DNA from 3 places in the Teredinibacter franksiae genome. Region 2 is predicted to be linked to each of the others. Evidence: predicted binding sites of a transcription regulator. Region 2 holds the regulator's gene; each other region holds the start of a gene.

Region 1 (6,116 bases), 1.3 Mb from region 2:
CCTTGCGGTGGCTTAGCGCGGCCTCCAGTTTTTTCGCAGAGCCGGCAATGGCTGCGTACAGATCTTCGTTAGAGGCGTGAACGGAAACGGGGGCGCCCAGATATTGGGTTTGGGCTTCAACTTTTTGCTCGTTTTTTTCAACTGTGACGATAACGGACAAAGCGTCTAGTTGGGGGAAATGGCTGTGTACCTTGGTGAATTTGTTATTTACGGAGTTGCGGATACCGTCAGTGATATCGACATGGCGACCAGAAATATTTATTTGCATATAACCTTTCCTGTTGTTGTCCTCAGGGTGGACTTCGTGGCACATGTAGAGGGGTTGCTAATGGCTTCCCCAGAGGGTTGATCGTGATAAGTGATCAACAGCTTCTAACCTATGGGGTTAGAAGGGGTTTTTCAAGCACCTGTGCCGCAGATGTTGTCGCGGCGCAATATTTTCTGTTGAATAGCGTTCTTTATTCGTCAAGGGAATTAGATCTCCATGCTGGAAAAGCGACATTTGATTAAACTCGCAAACATGGCAATGCCGTTTGGCCGTTACAAGGGCCGGGTACTGATTGACCTGCCGGAGGAGTACTTGCTCTGGTTTTCGAATAAAGGCTTTCCTCCGGGGGAGCTAGGTGAACTATTAGCGTATGCACTAGAGATTCAGGTAAATGGTCAAGAAGCTATTCTTGATCCCTTGCGAAATTACCCCGAAGTTCATTAGCCTTCGGGGTTGCTGCTAGTGCGTATGAAGTCTGTGGCATGGCAGCTGGGGCATGGGGGAATGTTACCGGTTTTGCGAAAATGCATTTCTTTTTCGCACTTGCGGCAGCGGAGAATCCCTGGCGCGGTTATCTGCCCTGTGTGATAGCTAGAGCCCGATTCAGCCCAGTCGGCCAGCTTTGAAAAAAGGTCGCTAGCGCCATGGGCAACAGAAGCCGTGAGATCTAAAAAGCCTGCCTGCAGGTTTTCTAAGTTCTGTTTGCTAAATTGTTTCTTTGCCTGTTCGCTGAGTTCTTGGAAGTGTTTGGCGGATTGTTCCAGGTCGCGCCTGAGGTAATATTTTAGGTGCGCGCTTTCTTTTTGGGTGATTTCACCGAGTTTCACAAAATGTTCTCGGGAGGCCTCTATGGCTTTTTCCAGTGCTTCTAGCGACTTTTCACTGGAGTCGTTAAAAATCTCTCGCGCTCGCGTAGCCATCTTTTCGTACGTGCGTGCGAGCTTGTTGTCGTCTTTCTCGTCATTCATGGTGCTTGCCCGTCAGAGGTTTCCTTTCTGAGTGTAGCCCATAGTCTCGATTCTTTAACCTTTAAGGTATTACTATGGCCGCTTTCCCACAACAACGTTAGTGTAGACAAACCTAAGGAAATTCTCATGAGAATAATATCTGCAGCAGGTTGTATGGCCGTTTTGTTTCTTTGCCCCCTGGTGTTTGCGGGCGACCATGCGGCGCTGAAATCCAAAGTTGAAGCCGCTATGGCGGATGATAGCCGCCCGGAAAAGCAGGTAAAACGCGATGCTAACCGTAAACCTCTGGAAACCTTGAGTTTTATGGGGTTGAAAGATGATATGAAAGTGGTTGAGCTGATTCCTGGTGGAGGTTGGTATACCCGAATTCTTGCGCCAACACTGAAGGATAAGGGCGAGCTTTGCGTGGCCTACGGAACCAATTGGATGGGCGACCTGTTACAGAAACCCGGTTTCGATAAAGTTACCCTGCTGGCCCCCGAGAGCAAAGTGTATAAGCCGGACGGAGCGCGTTTTTATAAACTGGAAAACGAAGCGTCTGGGTTAACGGACGCCGATATGGTGCTTACCTTTCGCAATTACCACAATTTTGATGCGTACAGCCGCAAACGCATGAACGATGAGGTGTACAAAATGCTGAAAGTCGGCGGTGTTTACGGTGTTGTCGACCATACTCGTCGGCATTTGGAACCCGATAATGATCAAAACCGTCGTCGTTTTGACCCGGTACTGGCCATTAAGGAAATTCAAGATGCGGGATTTGAACTGATAGATTTTACCGATTTACACTACCGCCCCGCGGATGAGTTGAAGCATGAAGTTGGGCATAAAGACGTAACCGGTAAAACCGATCGTTGGACCTTAAAATTCAGGAAGGTTAAAAAATAATCAACCGATTGACTTCCAAGCGATTGTTGCTTTCAATCGTTCATCGGCTGTGCCCCGTTATTGCGGGGTTGTTCTTGGTCATTGGTAACGCTGCAGCGGCCTTGGCGAACGAAGGCAAGGCGGTTCAGGCGAGAATGGAACGTGACCTGCGAGCGGGTAAGCCGCTGGTTGCCCATGTGGTGGTTGCCTTGTGCGACAACGCCTCCCAGGGAATAGTGCCGGTAAGCGCTGAACTGGGAAACGGCGATGTTCCTCGTACCAACCTATACTGGGGCGCGCTCTATGGGGTGAAAACCTATTTTTCAGGTAAGCCTGAATGGCAGAAAGTCACGCTGAAAAGCCCCGACGGCGATGCTATTCTCGAGCGTGTTGCGTTTAAATCAGTGCTAGATCGTAACGGTAAGCCGACAGAGGTTTATGTTGTTGCTGACGCTTGGAGAGGGAAAAATATACGTCAGGCTATCCGGCGTTATCTTGAATACACGGCGGGTGATTACAGTGAGCAGCTTCGAGTAGAGCACAATGGCCAGGTGGCTACGCTTAATGCCGGTGGTGGAGCACAGCTTCATGCCTATGTTGGGCATAATGGTTTGATGGAGTTTTCGTTGCCTGCAATGACTTTGTCGAGTACTACAAAAGGCGCGAGTAGTGCAATTATTCTGGCCTGTACCAGTAAAACCTATTTTGACCCTCACCTATACCGCGCAGATGCGCATTCGTTGCTAACGACCACCGGGCTTATGGCTCCGGAAGCCTATACTTTAGAAGCGGCGATTAAGGCATGGTTTACCGGCGCTAGTGCCGAGGTTGTGCGCGATACAGCCGCTAAGACTTACGCTGGGTTTCAGCAAGCAAATCCTGCTTGGGCTCGGCGGTTGTTCTCATTCGAGCCCTAAGCTGGTTAATATGTGGCCTGCTTCCGTGGCCGGCTTATTATGTATGTCTTTAGGGCACCTGTATTCTAAAATGTGTCACCGATACTCTTGTTCTGCGTACTCAGCTGGCGTTGATTTGCTATTGATCAAAAAATACCTGTCACCTGAATGAGATTAATGTGTAATATGCGCGCCAAAGGTGCTCAGCTTGCTAGGGGAAATAGCTATGAAAATAAAGAATCCGCTCACTGAGATGTTTGGCCGTTCGCCCATCAAGCCGATGGAAGAACATATCGCTGTAGCCGAATTAGCGGCCAATGAGTTAATTGCCTTCTATGACGCCAGTGTTATAGAGGACTGGGCTAAGGCCGAGGCCTGCTACAACCGTATCAGTGAAATGGAAGAGCGTGGCGATGAGATGAAAAAGCAGATTCGCCTGCATCTGCCCAAAAGTCTATTTTTACCTGTACCGCGCTCGGACCTTCTCGACCTGCTGACCAAACAAGACAAATTGACTCACCGCTGCAAAGACATAGCGGGTTTGATGCTGGGCCGTAAAATGGTTTTCCCGTCATCACTACGAGAGACTGTGCGTGAATACTTGCAAAGTACCGTGGCAACCGTTGCCCAAGCTCGTAGCGCGATTAACGAGCTGGATGAGCTTCTAGAAACCGGCTTTGGCGGTCGTGAGATGGAAGTTGTCGAGAATATGGTTGGCGAACTGGATGTCTTAGAGCAGAGAACCGATCAGCAGCAAATAGTCATTCGCGCGGGGCTTTTCAGAATTGAATCCGAGCTGCCGCCGGTAGACGTTATCTTTTTCTACCGCATTATCGAGGGGATTGGCAATTTGGCTGATCGCGCCCAAAAAACCGGCGAACGCTTGCTACAGCTACTCGCACGTTAAACCATAAGAAAGCTACCACGCTTAGAATTTCGTGAGGACAAATTAACATGTCGATCCTGGCTGACTACGGCACCATCTTGTTGGTGTTGGGATGTATATTTTGTGTGTTTATGGCCTGGGGCGTGGGTGCTAATGATGTTGCTAACGCAATGGGAACCTCGGTTGGCTCCGGTGCCCTAACGATCAAGCAAGCCATATTTATCGCTATGGTGTTCGAATTCTTAGGGGCCTACTTGGCCGGTGGTGAGGTTACCTCCACCGTACGCAAAGGCATTATCGACCCGGCAGTAATGGAAACCACACCGCACCTATTGGTTTATGGCATGCTGAGTGCGTTGCTCGCTGCAGGTGTGTGGTTGGTTATTGCTAGCATCCTCGGTTGGCCGGTTTCTACCACTCATTCAATTGTAGGGGCTATTGTCGGTTTTGCTGCCGTTGGTATTTCTACTGATATTGTTGCTTGGGGTAAAGTGGGGACAATTGTTGGTAGCTGGGTAGTCTCTCCCGTGCTGGCGGGAAGTCTGTCGTTTCTTCTGTTCAAGAGTGTGCAATGGCTGATCTTTAATAAAGCGAACCCAGAGCAGGCCGCCCGGCGTTATATTCCTGTCTATATGTTCTTGGTGGGTTTCCTTATTTCTATGGTCACGATGGTAAAGGGCCTAAAGCACGTATTAAAAGACAGCGGCTTTAAACTTAGTTACTTTGAAAACATTGGTATTGCCTTCGTGATGGGCCTGATTGTAACCGGCATTGGCCTCTACTTTCTGCGTCGTGTTGATACCAGTGAGGCCCCCGACCCCGATAACCGCTTTGCTAATGTTGAAAAAGTGTTCGCTGTACTGATGATCTTTACGGCCTGCTCTATGGCATTTGCCCACGGCTCCAATGATGTCGCCAATGCTGTTGGGCCACTCGCGGCGATTGTTAATGTTGTGAAATCTGGCGCTATCACCTCTCAATCGTCTATGCCCAGTTGGGTGCTGCTGTTAGGGGGCTTGGGTATTGTGGTGGGTTTGGCCACATACGGTTATCGTGTTATCGCCACCATCGGCAGAAAAATTACAGAATTAACGCCAAGCCGAGGCTTTGCGGCTGAGCTGGGTGCAGCGGGCACCGTGGTATTTGCGTCGGGCATGGGCTTACCTATTTCCACTACGCACACGTTGGTTGGAGCCGTATTGGGCGTAGGCTTGGCTCGCGGTATTGGCGCGCTCAATCTAGGGGTTATCGGCTCCATATTTATGTCTTGGATTGTGACCTTACCGGCCGGTGCTGGCTTAGCAATATTCTTCTTTTATGTGTTCAGGGCAATTTTTGGCGCGTAATAAATCTGCGCCAGGCGTATCCATTAACATATTTATCATTATCTAGGCATAGGCCTTTTTAGCTTTAAGGGCTGCAGCAAGAAGAAATTCGGCTGAATAACGCCCTGCTTACGCTATATTTCTTGTGTTAAAACAATAATGGCGGTAATTTTATACCCGTTTGCATACTGCTCACGGATAGCCAGTTAAATGACCGTCGATACCGACTGCTCTCAAACCAAGCGCGTGTTTATATCCTACAGTCACAGGGATATGGATGCTCGTCGCTTTATCAGCAACAACTTGGTCGCCCAGGGTGTTGAGGTGGACGTGGATGAAGAGTCGCTAGAAGCTGGTGAAGGCTTATCCAGCTCCCTCCGAGTTTTAATTTCTCAATCAGACTTTACCGTTTGCCTTGTGTCTAAGTCGAGCCTGCAATCTACCTGGGTAATGTGGGAGATTCATCAGGCGCTTGCGCAAGATGGTGATGTTGGCGGCAGTAAGCTCCTACCGTGTTTCCTTGATGACTCTTTCCAAGATCCGAATGTGATCGATGCAATCGGCGAAAATATTGCAGAAGAAATTAAGCGCATTAACCTGCTTCGAGAAAAAGCCATTGCGGAAAATATGGCCGATGATCATTTAAGTGATCGTCGTAATAGCTTAATCCGTTTTCAAAACGACCTACCTCAGCTGGTGGCCAAATTATCGGCTATGAATGTTGTTGATCTTACGTCTGCAAATTTTGATTCGGGCTTTCGTCAGCTCTACAAAAAAATTACCGGTCGAGATGAGCTAACTGTCAGCTTAATGGATGTAAATGATGTCGCTCACGGCGACTATCAGTCCCGCATGGATATTATTTTCGACGAGATTAATAATAATCACACCAAGGAAGCCGCCAAA
Region 2 (6,116 bases):
GCTTTTACGATGTTTGGCGGCAGCATGCGGTGGAATACGGCGGCTATATCACCGGTGCCTTTGCCTTCAATTTTTTCCAGTGCCTGGCTAACCTGCTCGGTACTGCTTAGGTTTAAGCGGTCTTTGGCGGGTTCGCCGTCGATAATGCCGGGGGTGAGTAGGTTAACTACCAGCAGGCCGGTTAGAATCGCCATTAGGCTCGAGGCCATATAAAAACCCAGTGTTTTGCCGCCAAGTCGGCCGAGATCGCTGCCCTGCCCAAGCGTGGATACCCCGCTAATAATCGACGATAAAATCAGCGGAACGATGATCATCTTAAGACCGTTGAGAAACAGCTTTCCAACAAACGCCATGGACGATTGGATATGGGCTCCAGCGGCGATGTCGTTTGCGTTTAATTGGAAAACCATGAGGCCGCAAACAATGGCTGCGAATATGGCGATGAGAATTTGCCAGTGTAGAGGCAGCTTTAGCATCCTGAGCTCCTGGTGATTTATTGGTCGACGAGAGCGCGCAGTTTTGCGCTGGGTTTAAACTGCACCTGCCTTTTTTCTGGAATGTGCAGTGTTTCGCCAGTTTGCGGGTTTTTACCCGTACGGGCGGCGCGTTTTTTAGGGGTAAAGCTGCCAAAGCCCACAAGTGAAATTGATTCGTTGCGCGCGAGTGCATTGGTGATTTGTTCGAACAAGCTGGACACAGCGTCGTCGGCCTCGCGTGACGATAGGTTTGCGGCTTTGGCCACGGTTTGGATAAGGTCAGTTTTTCGCATTGTTATTTTACTGTGGGTAAAGGGTAGAATATTACCGTGATTACATGTGCATGATGTTCAAATGCATGACACCCATTCGGTGAGCACCTTCGCCGGGTCAATATAACACTATAAGCTCTCCATTCATGAATGCCCACTCGAACAAGCACACACTGCCGGCCTCACCGGGGAAACTGATCAGTTATTTTCGCCTGATGCGACTTAACCGCCCTGTTGGTATTTACTTGGTGCTGTGGCCAACGTTGTGGTCGCTGTGGCTTGCGGCAGAAGGGGTTCCGGACCTAAAAATGCTGAGTATTTTTGTTGCTGGTGTTGTGTTAATGCGATCGGCGGGCTGTGTTATTAATGATTTTGCCGATCGCAAAGTCGATGGTCATGTAAAACGCACGGCTGGCCGCCCGATAGTCGTTGGCCATGTGTCAGCTTTCGAAGCGGCGGCACTGTTTGTATTGCTGGCATTTAGCGCATTTGTGCTGGTGCTTTTTACCAACGAACTTACGGTCTATCTGTCTTTTGGTGGCGTTGCGCTGGCGTTTATTTACCCCTTTATGAAGCGCTACACCCACCTGCCACAGGTAGTGCTAGGGGCCGCTTTTGCCTGGGCGGTGCCGATGGCGTTCGCCGCTCAGGCGGGGGAGCTTAGCCCCGACATCTGGGTGTTGTACACCGCCGTCGTTCTGTGGACTGTGGCTTATGATACTTTTTACGCCATGGTCGATCGTGATGACGATATTAAAATCGGGGTGAAATCCACGGCCATACTGTTTGGCGAGGCTGACCGGGTAATGACCGGCGTTCTACAGTTTATGACGGTGATGGCGCTAGGTATGGTTGGTCAGAAATTTGAGCTGGGTTGGATCTATAGCCTCTCGGTTTTGCTGGCGGCTTGTTTGATGGTGTGGCAGCAGTTCCTTATTCGCAATCGAGAGCGGCAAGCATGCTTTAAAGCGTTTTTAAATAATAACTGGGTTGGTATGGTGCTTTTCGTGGGCCTGCTGTTGGACTACCAATTACTGCACCAATAAAGTTCAAATAGTGTGTTTTTGCTGTATTTCCCACCGAAAATACAGCAAATGCTAGAAAATCATGGCTTTGTTAGGCCGTGTCATAAAAGATTCACAAAACCTTTATTTAATTGGGGTTGATTCGGTGAACCTTCTATTCTCAAAAGATAAGCTTTTGTTGAGGTAGCATTTGAGAGGTCGCCGTTTAGTGCCGGTGATCAAGCTTTAAGGAGCATCGGCAAATGCCCAACAAGCAAGGTGAAACCTTCATGGTTGATAAAAAGATTCTTGTCGTTGACGACGAACGCGCTATACGCGATATGCTCCGGGTAGCGCTGGAAATGGCCGACTACACCGTGATGGAAGCGGGTGATGCTCAGGAGGCCCATAAGATCATCGTGGATGCCCGCCCAGACCTTATCCTGCTCGATTGGATGATGCCGGGTATTAGTGGTATAGAGCTGGCGCGACGTCTCAAAAGTGATGAGGTGACTCGGGAGATTCCCATCATTCTGCTTACCGCCAAAAGCGAAGAAGACAACAAAATCCAAGGGTTGGATCTTGGTGCCGATGATTACATTACCAAGCCTTTCTCTCCCCGTGAACTGGTGGCCCGTTTGCGCGCGGTGCTGCGCCGTAGCGATGCGCTGGCGAGTGGCGAACCTATCGCGGTAGAGGGACTTTGCCTAGACCCTGTTAGCCACCGGGTGACTATCAGCGATCTGCCGATACAGTTAGGGCCAACCGAATACCGGCTGTTGGAGTTCTTCCTTACTCATCAAGAAAGAGTATACTCCCGCAATCACTTGCTGGACTGTGTGTGGGGCGGCAATGTCTATGTTGAAGAGCGAACAGTCGATGTGCATATTCGACGTTTACGCAAGGCGATTCAACTGGGTGGCCACGACAGGTTGGTACAGACCATTCGTGGTGCAGGTTATCGCTTCTCCAATAAATTTTTGGTAACAACTGAATAACTGACAGCCGATTGATTAGAGGTTTCCTCAAAAGAAGTCGGGTAAAATTGCGGCGAGTAGAAGTGTCTACATAAATTGGAGTTTTGTGCGAGCTTAGTCAATTGGGGCCGTTCGCATACAACAGCTTAATTAACGGGCAGAGAATCGGCTAGGCTAAACTGGCCTTTTGGGTTGCCGAGTAAATAGAACCACTCCATGTTTCGAAAGGGTATAGCGACCGAACTCTGGTGGCTGATGGTGTATCTGTGCGTGGCACTGGCGATAGGCTTTATGCTGGGCGCTGTTTGGCCGGCCCTGTTCCTTGGTGCATTGGTGTATCTCGGCTGGATACTCTATCAAATTCAACAACTTGAAAAGTGGGTTACCGTCGTTCGGGTAAACGGTCTGCGAGACCATAAATTGCGCGGTATCTGGGGAGAAGTTGCTGAAGATATTGAGCTAATGATTAAGCGCGCGGATAAGGGCAAGCACCGTTTGCAACAGGTGGTTGCCCGTGTGCAGGACATGACGTCGGCACTCACGGATGGCGTTATCATTGTCGATAATGACGATAATATTGAGTGGTGCAACCGCTCCGCCGAGCGACAGTTTGATTTTGAACCTCAGGACATCGGCCGCAAGCTTACCAACTACATTCGTCACCCCACCTTTGTTAGTTACTACGACAGTGACGAGTACGAAGAGCCTTTAGACTTGCCCTCCAAGCATCATGAAGGCGAATTTCTGCAATTTCATATACACCGTTTTGGTGAAGGCGATCGTTTAGTCATTGTTCGCGATATTACCCGTGTCGCCAATCTTGAGCGCATGCGCAAAGACTTCGTCGCAAATGTCTCCCATGAATTACGTACACCGCTTACGGTGTTAGGTGGCTATCTGGAAACGATGGTTGACGCCGCCGATAACCTGCCGCCGACTTGGGCGCGCGCATTGGATCAAATGCGTGATCAGACCAAGCGTATGACCTCATTGATTACTGATCTTCTCACGCTCTCGCGGCTTGAAACCGAAGACCGGCAAACCGGCCAAGAGCCGGTGAGTTTGCGGCCATTAATCGAACAAATTATTGCGGATGCGAAAGTGCTGAGTGGGGACCACCAGCATGTGTTCAATGTTGATTGTGAACCCTCCATTCAGCTTGTTGGGCAAGAAAATGAGCTTCGCAGTGCGTTCGCTAACCTGGTGTATAACGCGGTGAACTACACACCGGATGGGCGTGAAATCTCTGTGGATGTAGAGCTCACTCCGCTGCAACTCATAGTAAAAATTAAAGATAACGGTAATGGTATTGAACCCCGTCACTTGCCACGGTTAACCGAGCGTTTTTATCGTATAGATGAGGGGCGTTCTCGGGAGTCGGGTGGCACTGGCCTCGGTCTTTCAATTGTGAAACATATTCTTATGCGGCATGATGCGGAGCTGAGAATTCGCAGTAAAATGCACAAGGGCAGTACCTTCTCCTGTCATTTTCCGTTAAAACGTTTTACCAATAGTTCGGTTGAACAAGTACACTCCTGACCTCCGATATTGATGGTTCAGAGGGGAAGGGTTAATTGCAGATACAATTTCTAACATCCATCCTCGATTGCTCAGCCAGTGAGTGGGACGCGCTTTGGCCCCTTGCTTACCCCTTTACAAAACATGCCTTTCTTGCAGCACTTGAAACTTCGGGAAGCACAACAGCTGAAACCGGGTGGCAGCCCGCGCATGTGCTAGTACGACAAAATGGGCAGGTTGTTGCTGTTATGCCGTTGTACCAAAAAAGCCATTCATACGGAGAGTATGTGTTCGATTGGAGCTGGGCCGACGCCTGCCAGCGAGCGGGTATTCAATATTACCCCAAACTGCTGTGCGCAATACCCTTCACGCCGGCCACCGGGCCAAGATTAGGTTTTATAGCGAGTTTAACTACTGCACAAAAGCAAGAGGCTGTTCAAACTATTGAGCAGGCCGTGCAAGAAAAGCTGGAGCAGTTGGGGGGGTCGGGTTTTCACTGTTTATTTCCCTCCGCAAAAGAGCGGCCATTATTTTCTAACGAAAAATACGCCCAGCGACAGGGGTGCCAATTTCACTGGTTTAACGCAAACTTTGAAAGCTTTGATGATTTTTTGTCGACGTTTAATTCGCGTAAAAGAAAAAACATTAAACGTGAACGTCAAAAAGTTGTGGCGCAGGGGCTATGCTTTAACATGCGACTTGCCGCTGAATTGAATAGCGACGACTGGAAAAGCTTTTATCTTTTGTACCAGCGGACTTACTTTAAACGCAGTGGCCACCAAGGGTATTTAACCGCTGATTTTTTTCAGCAATTGGCAAAAGCCTTACCGCAGCAAGTGCTGTTGTGTAGCGCGCATAAGCATAATCTAGACAGCCCAATGGTGGCCGGCGCTCTCTACCTTAGAGACAGCAGCACACTTTACGGTCGCTATTGGGGTACGCAGGAAGATCTTGATGGCCTGCATTTCGAGACCTGTTATTACCAGGGTATTGACTACGCGATAAAAGAAAAATTGCAGCGTTTTGACCCTGGTGCTCAGGGAGAGCATAAAATACAGCGTGGGTTTACGCCGGTTAAAACCTGCTCCTATCATTGGTTGAAAATCCCTGAATTACACAATGCGGTGAAACACTTTGTAGTGGAAGAGCAGCAGCACAATAACGCCTACTGTGAAGATGGCAGGCGTTATTTGCCGTTCAAAGAAGGGTGTAATGTTGTGTCTAGTGAAAAATTACTTGAGAACTTTTGATATAAGTCTAAGCGTGCTTTTTGTGATGGTGATCGCCGTTTAATTGGTTTGGTTTTGTGGTGTTTTTAGAACAAGATAATCGTAAAAATGGCCAAATACTAGGCGTGGTGTCTCGACATTTTAAGTTTCAAGCCGTATTTTGGTGGGCTCTTTAAAGCCTATTGCTGGAGTATATTCAAATGGCTATTCGAGTCGCCTGTTTTCTTTGCTTTTTCTCTATTTTGACAGCCTGTGGTGGAGATGGAGATCCTGCCAGTTCGACTCCCACAGCAGCGCCTACAACAGCACCTACAACAGAGCCCACAGCAGCGCCTACAGCAGAGCCCACAGCAGCGCCTACAACAGAGCCCACAGCAGAGCCCACAACTGCACCTAATGGAGACCGGGTAACCAGCATAGTTTTGAGCGCTAGCAATATTGACGACGGATTACCGCAGCAGATAGAGGCGGTAGTGAGCCCCTCGAATGCGGCTAATCCTAGCGTAAGCTGGAGTGTGGACGATACCAGTATTGCCACCATTTCGTCAGATGGTGTGATTACGCCCAAAATGGATGGGGCCGTAACGGTTACCGCCATGGCTCTGGATGGTTCCGAAACTACGGATACCGTGGATCTCAC
Region 3 (6,116 bases), on a different contig from region 2:
TGAGGCCAAAGTGACAATGCCAAACCCGGCATTACTGGTATCACCATCACCTAGAATACGGCAAACACCTATGCCCAGCGCTAGCACAAGGGGAACGGTTACTGGCCCGGTGGTTACGGCTCCACAGTCCCAGGCAAGGCCTAATACCGCCTGCAATTGCGGAATGGTGTTGGCGAATAGCGTAAGCACTATCAGTAATGCCACTATCGGTAGTACCAGAATTTTAAGGGACCAGTTGCGGTAAAAACGCAGCACGCCTAAAAGTACCGCCAAGCCAACACCAATCCCCACAACACTTACCAGCTCACCGGTGAAATCGTTTAGCAAGCTGAATAGCAAGGGTGTTTGTTCGGCACGAACGCCGGCTCCTGCCGAGCGTAGTACCGCAATGGCTGGTTCTGCAAAGGTGGCGCCTACGCCCATTACAAATGAAAACAACAGCACGCCCCAAAGGGGTGTATTACGGGGTAGAATTGCACCAATGGTTTCACCCAGAGGCATCAAACCCAGTCGTAGGCCTTCCATAAAGAACATTAGCCCGAGCACAACGATAAAAATACCCACAGAAATCATTGTGGTGTAAACAAGAGGTAGGCCAAGAACCAGAATTTGAAAAATTGCCAGGTAAAAAACGATAAACCAAATACTCTTTACTTGGCTTAAGAAGTTATCTGCGATGTAGGGCCAAAGAATGCTGAGTTTTTCTGAGAGGCTTAACTCAATATGCAGGTCTGGGTTTTTCAACTAGAGTTCCTCGCGGAGATGCTGGCTTACAGATTACTGGTGTATAGATTTTAGTATGGATCAGGCAGATATGCCGGAGTGCACGATAACGTAAGAATAGGATAGGTGCCAGTATTTTGAGGGAAGGCTCTAGGGTGTCGATGTCGATCGTTTTTGACGGTTGTAGTGAGAACGAATTATCTGCTTGGAAGGGCAACCAGCCTACTTCTGCGCAGTTGACCTTACACTAAGGCCTGCCTGATCGCGCAGAGGCTAAAATCAATTAATAGAGGAGCCCAAATGGAAGTTATGGCGCGTTCGAGCACAGGCGGTAGAGGGTGTATGTTGATGCCCTTGCGATATGGGGTGGTATTGATACAGATATCGTTTATTAGGTGTTGGATTGTTGCTGGTGTAACCAAATCGTCATAATACCCTCATGTTTCTGTCACAGTTCGGTGGTAGTTTGGCCTTCATTGGAGGGCTGAGCATGCGTGTTTTACAGAATATACATCAAATTGACTTAGCTACATTCGACTGGTGTTTACGTCGTAGGCATCGCGAATTGGCGGTTGTATTAAGTCGGTATGTTTCTAGGACGGCGGACGGGCCTGTGTACGGGGTTCTGGGTGTTGTCTTTATATTGTTAGGTCAATGGCATATGGCGAAGTTAATGGGCGTTACATTTCTTGTAGAGCGTGTGCTGTATTTAATCTTTAAATCGTCTTTTCGTCGGAATCGCCCTGCGGTAGCTATACCTGGATTTACAAGTGAGGTGACGCCTTCTGACCAGTTCAGTTTTCCATCAGGACATACTTCGGCTGCTTTTTTAGTGGCTTGTGCTTTGAGCGCTGAATTTCCATGGTTAATCTGGGTTCTATACCCTTGGGCCGCGAGTGTAGGCGCTGCACGCGTTATGCTCGGTGTGCATTTTCCAACGGATGTAATGGCGGGTGCATTGCTCGGGCACTCTATTTGTGTTTTGGCAATGAGCCTTCTTTAAATTAATTGAGGTGCGCACAGGAGAACTCAATGAAAATACTCTACGGTGTTCAGGGGACGGGCAACGGTCACTTGAGTCGTGCGCGTGCTTTAAATAAATACCTATGTGAATATGGTATTGAAGTTGATTACTTGTTCTCTGGTAGAGACAGGGCAAACTATTTTGATATGGAAGAATTTGGTAGTTGGCAATGTAAACGTGGATTAACGTTTGCCCACCAAGCCGGGAAAATAAATGTTTGGAAAACGCTAAAAAAGACCAGCCTTCGACAGCTGTGGCTGGATATTAACCAGCTAGATCTAAAGCCCTACGATATTGTGCTGACAGACTTTGAACCTATTACTGCATGGGCGGCTCGTCGTAAAGGTATAGCTTGTATTGGTGTAGGTCATCAATATGCATTTGACCATAAAGTTCCGCGTCGAGGCGATGACTATTTGGGGCGAAAAATTATGGAAATGTTCGCGCCTGCAGCGGCTAGTTTGGGTTTGCACTGGCATCATTTTGATCAACAAATACTGCCGCCTATTGTTGATATGGATGTTACTGAAGACACCGTGGTAGCGGGAAAAATTTTGGTATACCTCGGGTTTGAGTCAATTGAGGCTGTATTGGCATTGCTTAAACCTTTCACGGACTACAAATTTTACTATTATGGTGATTTTGAAAAGCCGGAAACGCGAGGCCATATTGAATTGCGGCCACTATCACGTGACGGCTTTAAGTATGATCTTGCGACCTGTGAAGGTGTTATCAGTAACGCCGGTTTTGAGTTGTCCAGTGAAGCTATTCACCTAGGTAAGAAGATATTGGTGAAGCCTTTACGAGGGCAGTTGGAGCAGTTATCCAATGCTAGGGCCATGGAGGAGCTGAAGCTTGCCATGACCATGGATACCCTAGAGTCCAAAGTGACGGCGGACTGGCTGAAGCATTTTTCGGGTCCCCGTGTGGTTTATCCGAATGTGGCGGACGCTATTGCGCAGTGGATAAACAACAGTGGGTGGGAAGCACCGGGTTCCAAAGAGCAGCTTATTCAGTCGTTGTGGCAAGCGGTTGAGGCGAAAGGTGTGGAACGTTTTTGCACCAACCCTTTACCTCCAAAGCACTGTATTAGCGACCTTAACGGGCGTCTCTGACAAGCTACACACACTAAAAAATTTCGGCCTCTGTGCTATGTTGGTGTATTGAAGTTGTTGTTCCTGAAGTGTAAGTGTTAACAATATCGCTTTCAATTGCGGTTAATAATGTAAGAACTTTATCGCTGGCGGTTTCCATGTCACTCAGTGAGTTAAATGCGTCATCTGTTTTATTTTGCTCAGCGAACTGTAATGCTTCAATGCCCTTTGTGTGTACGTCTCGGTGAGGTGCCTCTATTGCTTTAAATGAATGCAAATGGCTGAACGATTTTTTACCATCTCCTTGATAGTACCATTTGCCCAACCGACACTCGGTATGATCAGAAAAGGTATCTAGCGACTTTTCTGATTTCCCCCAAAACCGGCGATATACTTCGGATTTCCAAACAACGTGATCTAATTTCACGGTTTGAACAAAGGATCGTTAGGCGGAAAGCGCAATGGTTAGTGACATGTTTTGTGCGTGATGGGTAAAGTCGTCGACGATTATGGATATATCTTTCGTCGATTGAGATGTTTGCTGAACGGTTGTACTGGTTTCCGAAATGCGTTGGGCAACGTCTTCTGTTTTATCGGTAATGGTGTGGATAAGGTCCGATATTTCTGAAGATGCCTGTGCCGACTTTTGCGCGAGTGCACGCACCTCATCGGCCACTACGGCAAATCCGCGGCCTTGTTCTCCTGCTCTAGCGGCTTCAATCGCGGCATTCAATGCGAGGAGATTAGTTTGGTCGGATATGCCTCGTATTTGTGTCACAAAGCTCTCAATTTGGGTACCAACTTCTGTAAGCTCCTGTACACCCTCGGTAACTTTCGCTGTTTTGTTGTCCATCACATGTAGAGATTCACTGATTGCCGTGAGTATAGTTTTTATTTGTTGGTAATTTACAGACGATTCAGTCAATTGACTTTTCTGTTCTAAGGCAGTGGATGTCGTTTGGGCCATACTTTCGCGAATATGCTCCATGGTCGCGGCATTGGAGATCCATAGGTCACGAAGCCTGCTTTGTTCGGCTTGAGCAAGAGCTGCAGCTCTTGCTCAAGCTTTTTGACTTTTTGTTCGAGCGTTTCAATCTCTAGCGGTGTGGGGCCATTTCCCTGAAACCAGGAACGGATAAAATTCAGCATTGCCGTTACCTTTTGAGTGCTCAAAAAGTATAGCAAAGTAATTTTTGCCTATTGATTATTGCCTACAGGGTTTTGCTAATAAACAGTGCCAACGCAATCATCCAGCCAAAACCGGCCAGTATCTTCCAAAATAGCATTGGGTCTTTTTCCAGAAAAGGTGTGCCCGCTGCTCCTGTCCAATTGGGGTTTGGTCGTTGCAGGTCGAGCTGCCACTCGGAGAGGGCGGCGTAGCGGTTGCCGGGCTGAATGCTCAGGGCCTTTGCCATCGCTTTGTCCAGCCATGGGGGCACCAGCGCGTTATGTTTTTGTGCGGGAATGTAAGTGAGCTTTTGGAAGCTCTTCAGGCTGTTTGCCTTACTGTAGGCCTCCCCATAGGGGTGCTTTTGGGTGAACATTTCATACAGTAGTACCGCTAGTGAAAATTGGTCGGATTTATGGCCAACATTACCGCCATAACGGTATTCCGGCGCAGAGTAGTCCAGTGTGCCGAGCACCTCGTCTCGCTGAAACGGCGCGCCAGCTTCCTGTATACCGGCTACCCAGCAGGAGCCAAAATCGATAATGGTGGCCCCCTGAGAGCCGATCACAATATTGGCGGGTTTTATGTCTTGATGGAGTGTGTCTTTGCGGTGAAAAGCGCGAATACCCTTAATGATTTGCTCTGTTAATTCGATGGCATCGGGAATGTCAAAGGGCGCACGTTCCTTTATTAGCTGCTGGAGTGTGGGGCCGGCGATATGTTCGGTAAGGTAATAGAGTGTTTTGCGCGCGTGTGGCGGTGTAACCACCCTGGCGACTTGGGCGTTTTGAATACGTGAGCCAATCCAAGATTCCATAACAAAACGCTCGATATATGCTGGGTCATCTTCGTAATTAACCGAGGGGGTTTTCATCACCAGCGGTGTACCCTGTTCATTTTTCACTAAATACACTTGGCTGCGTTCAGATTCGTGCAAGATTTTTTCGACGGTCATGCTATCCAGTTTATTACCGGGTTCGAGCAAAGGTGGGAAGGGTAGTTTCGATAGAATTGTGACCGCATCCGATTGCGAGGGTGTACCAATGGACAGCACACGAACGGCTTGAATACTGATGTTGTCTTTGGTGTTGTGTTCAGCGGAAAGTGCCGAGGCCTTGCTGGTGAGGGCTTCGGGGTTTTCTTGATTGTCGATTACCAGCTGATTAAATATTTTTGCTGGGATAGCATCGTGAATACCGTCGGAGGTGAGCACGTACAGATCGCCGGGCTCTACTTCGTCCATATGCATGTCCACATCTACGGTAATGTCGGCGCCCAAAGCGCGACTTAAGTAGGTGGTGTTTTTATCAATTACTTGGCAGTGGTCACGGGTTAATTGTTCTAACTGGTTGTCGCGTAGGCGATAAATACGCGTGTCACCAATGTGGAAGGTAAAGAGTTTGTCACCTTTTAAAACCAAGGCGCTAAAAGTAGTGAGATGGCCTTCACCCCTAATACTATTTTGGCTTAGTCCCCATAGGTAGGAGTTTAGTGAGTGAATTACTCGCACCGCGGATTGTTGCGTGCGCCAGGTTTCGGGTGTGGCGTAGTAGTCGGTTAAAAAACCTGTCACGGCCGCCTGGCTTGCCTGGCGAGCAGAAGAGCTACTGCTTACGCCGTCAGCAACAGCAATGGCAATACCCTTGGTGGCAAGTGTGGAATGTTGGTCATCTGACGGAATACGGGCGCCGACCGTATCTTGGTTTTCAGATTTGGGGCCTTTGTCGCTGATTTGCGACAGTTCTATTTTTAATGTCGATTTCAGGTGGTCCACTTGTTAATTCCTAATAAGTAGGGCGTGTTCACTGGCTCGAAAACAAAAGCAGCCCCAGTGGGGGGCTGCTTTAAAACGGTTAATAATACACGAATTACAAATTGTCGGATTAGGGGCTCCGCTATTAATTGATTTTAGTCTCTGCGTGGCTGGCAAGCCTTAGAGTAAGGCTTGTGACCTTTCCACGCAGGCCAAAAGTAATTAATTGAACTGCCCTTAGGTCAGTTCAATGTGTTGTACGGTGCCGTCGGGCAGTACTTCGGTCATATGGCCTTCTGGTTCTTCGAGAAATTGTACTACGAAGAATATCACTAGGGCACAGCCACCGATAAT

Evidence for each region. The regulator PhoB, encoded in region 2, activates phosphate uptake and scavenging genes when phosphate is short. The targets are predictions, from matches to a motif close to TGTCATAAANNTGTAACA.
Region 1: the regulator PhoB is predicted to act here: its motif matches at 3,169-3,186, upstream of H5336_RS15345 (TIGR00153 family protein).
Region 3: the regulator PhoB is predicted to act here: its motif matches at 1,159-1,176, upstream of H5336_RS18675 (phosphatase PAP2 family protein).

What each region holds. Positions count from the first base shown of each region.
Region 1 is NZ_JACJUV010000001.1:3,616,657-3,622,772, forward strand. Features, by position in the region: gene hpf (ribosome hibernation-promoting factor, HPF/YfiA family) at 1-268, opposite strand, end outside; gene H5336_RS15325 (DUF3820 family protein) at 485-712, shown strand; gene H5336_RS15330 (zinc ribbon-containing protein) at 709-1,236, opposite strand; gene H5336_RS15335 (class I SAM-dependent methyltransferase) at 1,363-2,124, shown strand; gene H5336_RS15340 (hypothetical protein) at 2,133-3,020, shown strand; gene H5336_RS15345 (TIGR00153 family protein) at 3,226-3,906, shown strand; gene H5336_RS15350 (inorganic phosphate transporter) at 3,954-5,231, shown strand; gene H5336_RS15355 (toll/interleukin-1 receptor domain-containing protein) at 5,421-6,116, shown strand, end outside.
Region 2 is NZ_JACJUV010000001.1:2,294,623-2,300,738, reverse strand. Features, by position in the region: gene H5336_RS09530 (dicarboxylate/amino acid:cation symporter) at 1-476, opposite strand, end outside; gene H5336_RS09525 (HU family DNA-binding protein) at 494-769, opposite strand; gene ubiA (4-hydroxybenzoate octaprenyltransferase) at 895-1,794, shown strand; gene phoB (phosphate regulon transcriptional regulator PhoB) at 2,043-2,750, shown strand; gene phoR (phosphate regulon sensor histidine kinase PhoR) at 2,946-4,268, shown strand; gene H5336_RS09505 (GNAT family N-acetyltransferase) at 4,304-5,497, shown strand; gene H5336_RS23790 (glycine zipper domain-containing protein) at 5,673-5,894, opposite strand; gene H5336_RS09495 (right-handed parallel beta-helix repeat-containing protein) at 5,899-6,116, shown strand, end outside.
Region 3 is NZ_JACJUV010000003.1:79,704-85,819, reverse strand. Features, by position in the region: gene H5336_RS22720 (DUF1538 domain-containing protein) at 1-744, opposite strand, end outside; gene H5336_RS18675 (phosphatase PAP2 family protein) at 1,214-1,726, shown strand; gene H5336_RS18670 (MJ1255/VC2487 family glycosyltransferase) at 1,756-2,862, shown strand; gene H5336_RS18665 (CZB domain-containing protein) at 2,876-3,268, opposite strand; partial or broken gene H5336_RS23500 (methyl-accepting chemotaxis protein) at 3,287-3,631, opposite strand; gene H5336_RS18655 (bifunctional protein-serine/threonine kinase/phosphatase) at 4,053-5,783, opposite strand; gene H5336_RS18650 (NarK family nitrate/nitrite MFS transporter) at 6,000-6,116, opposite strand, start outside.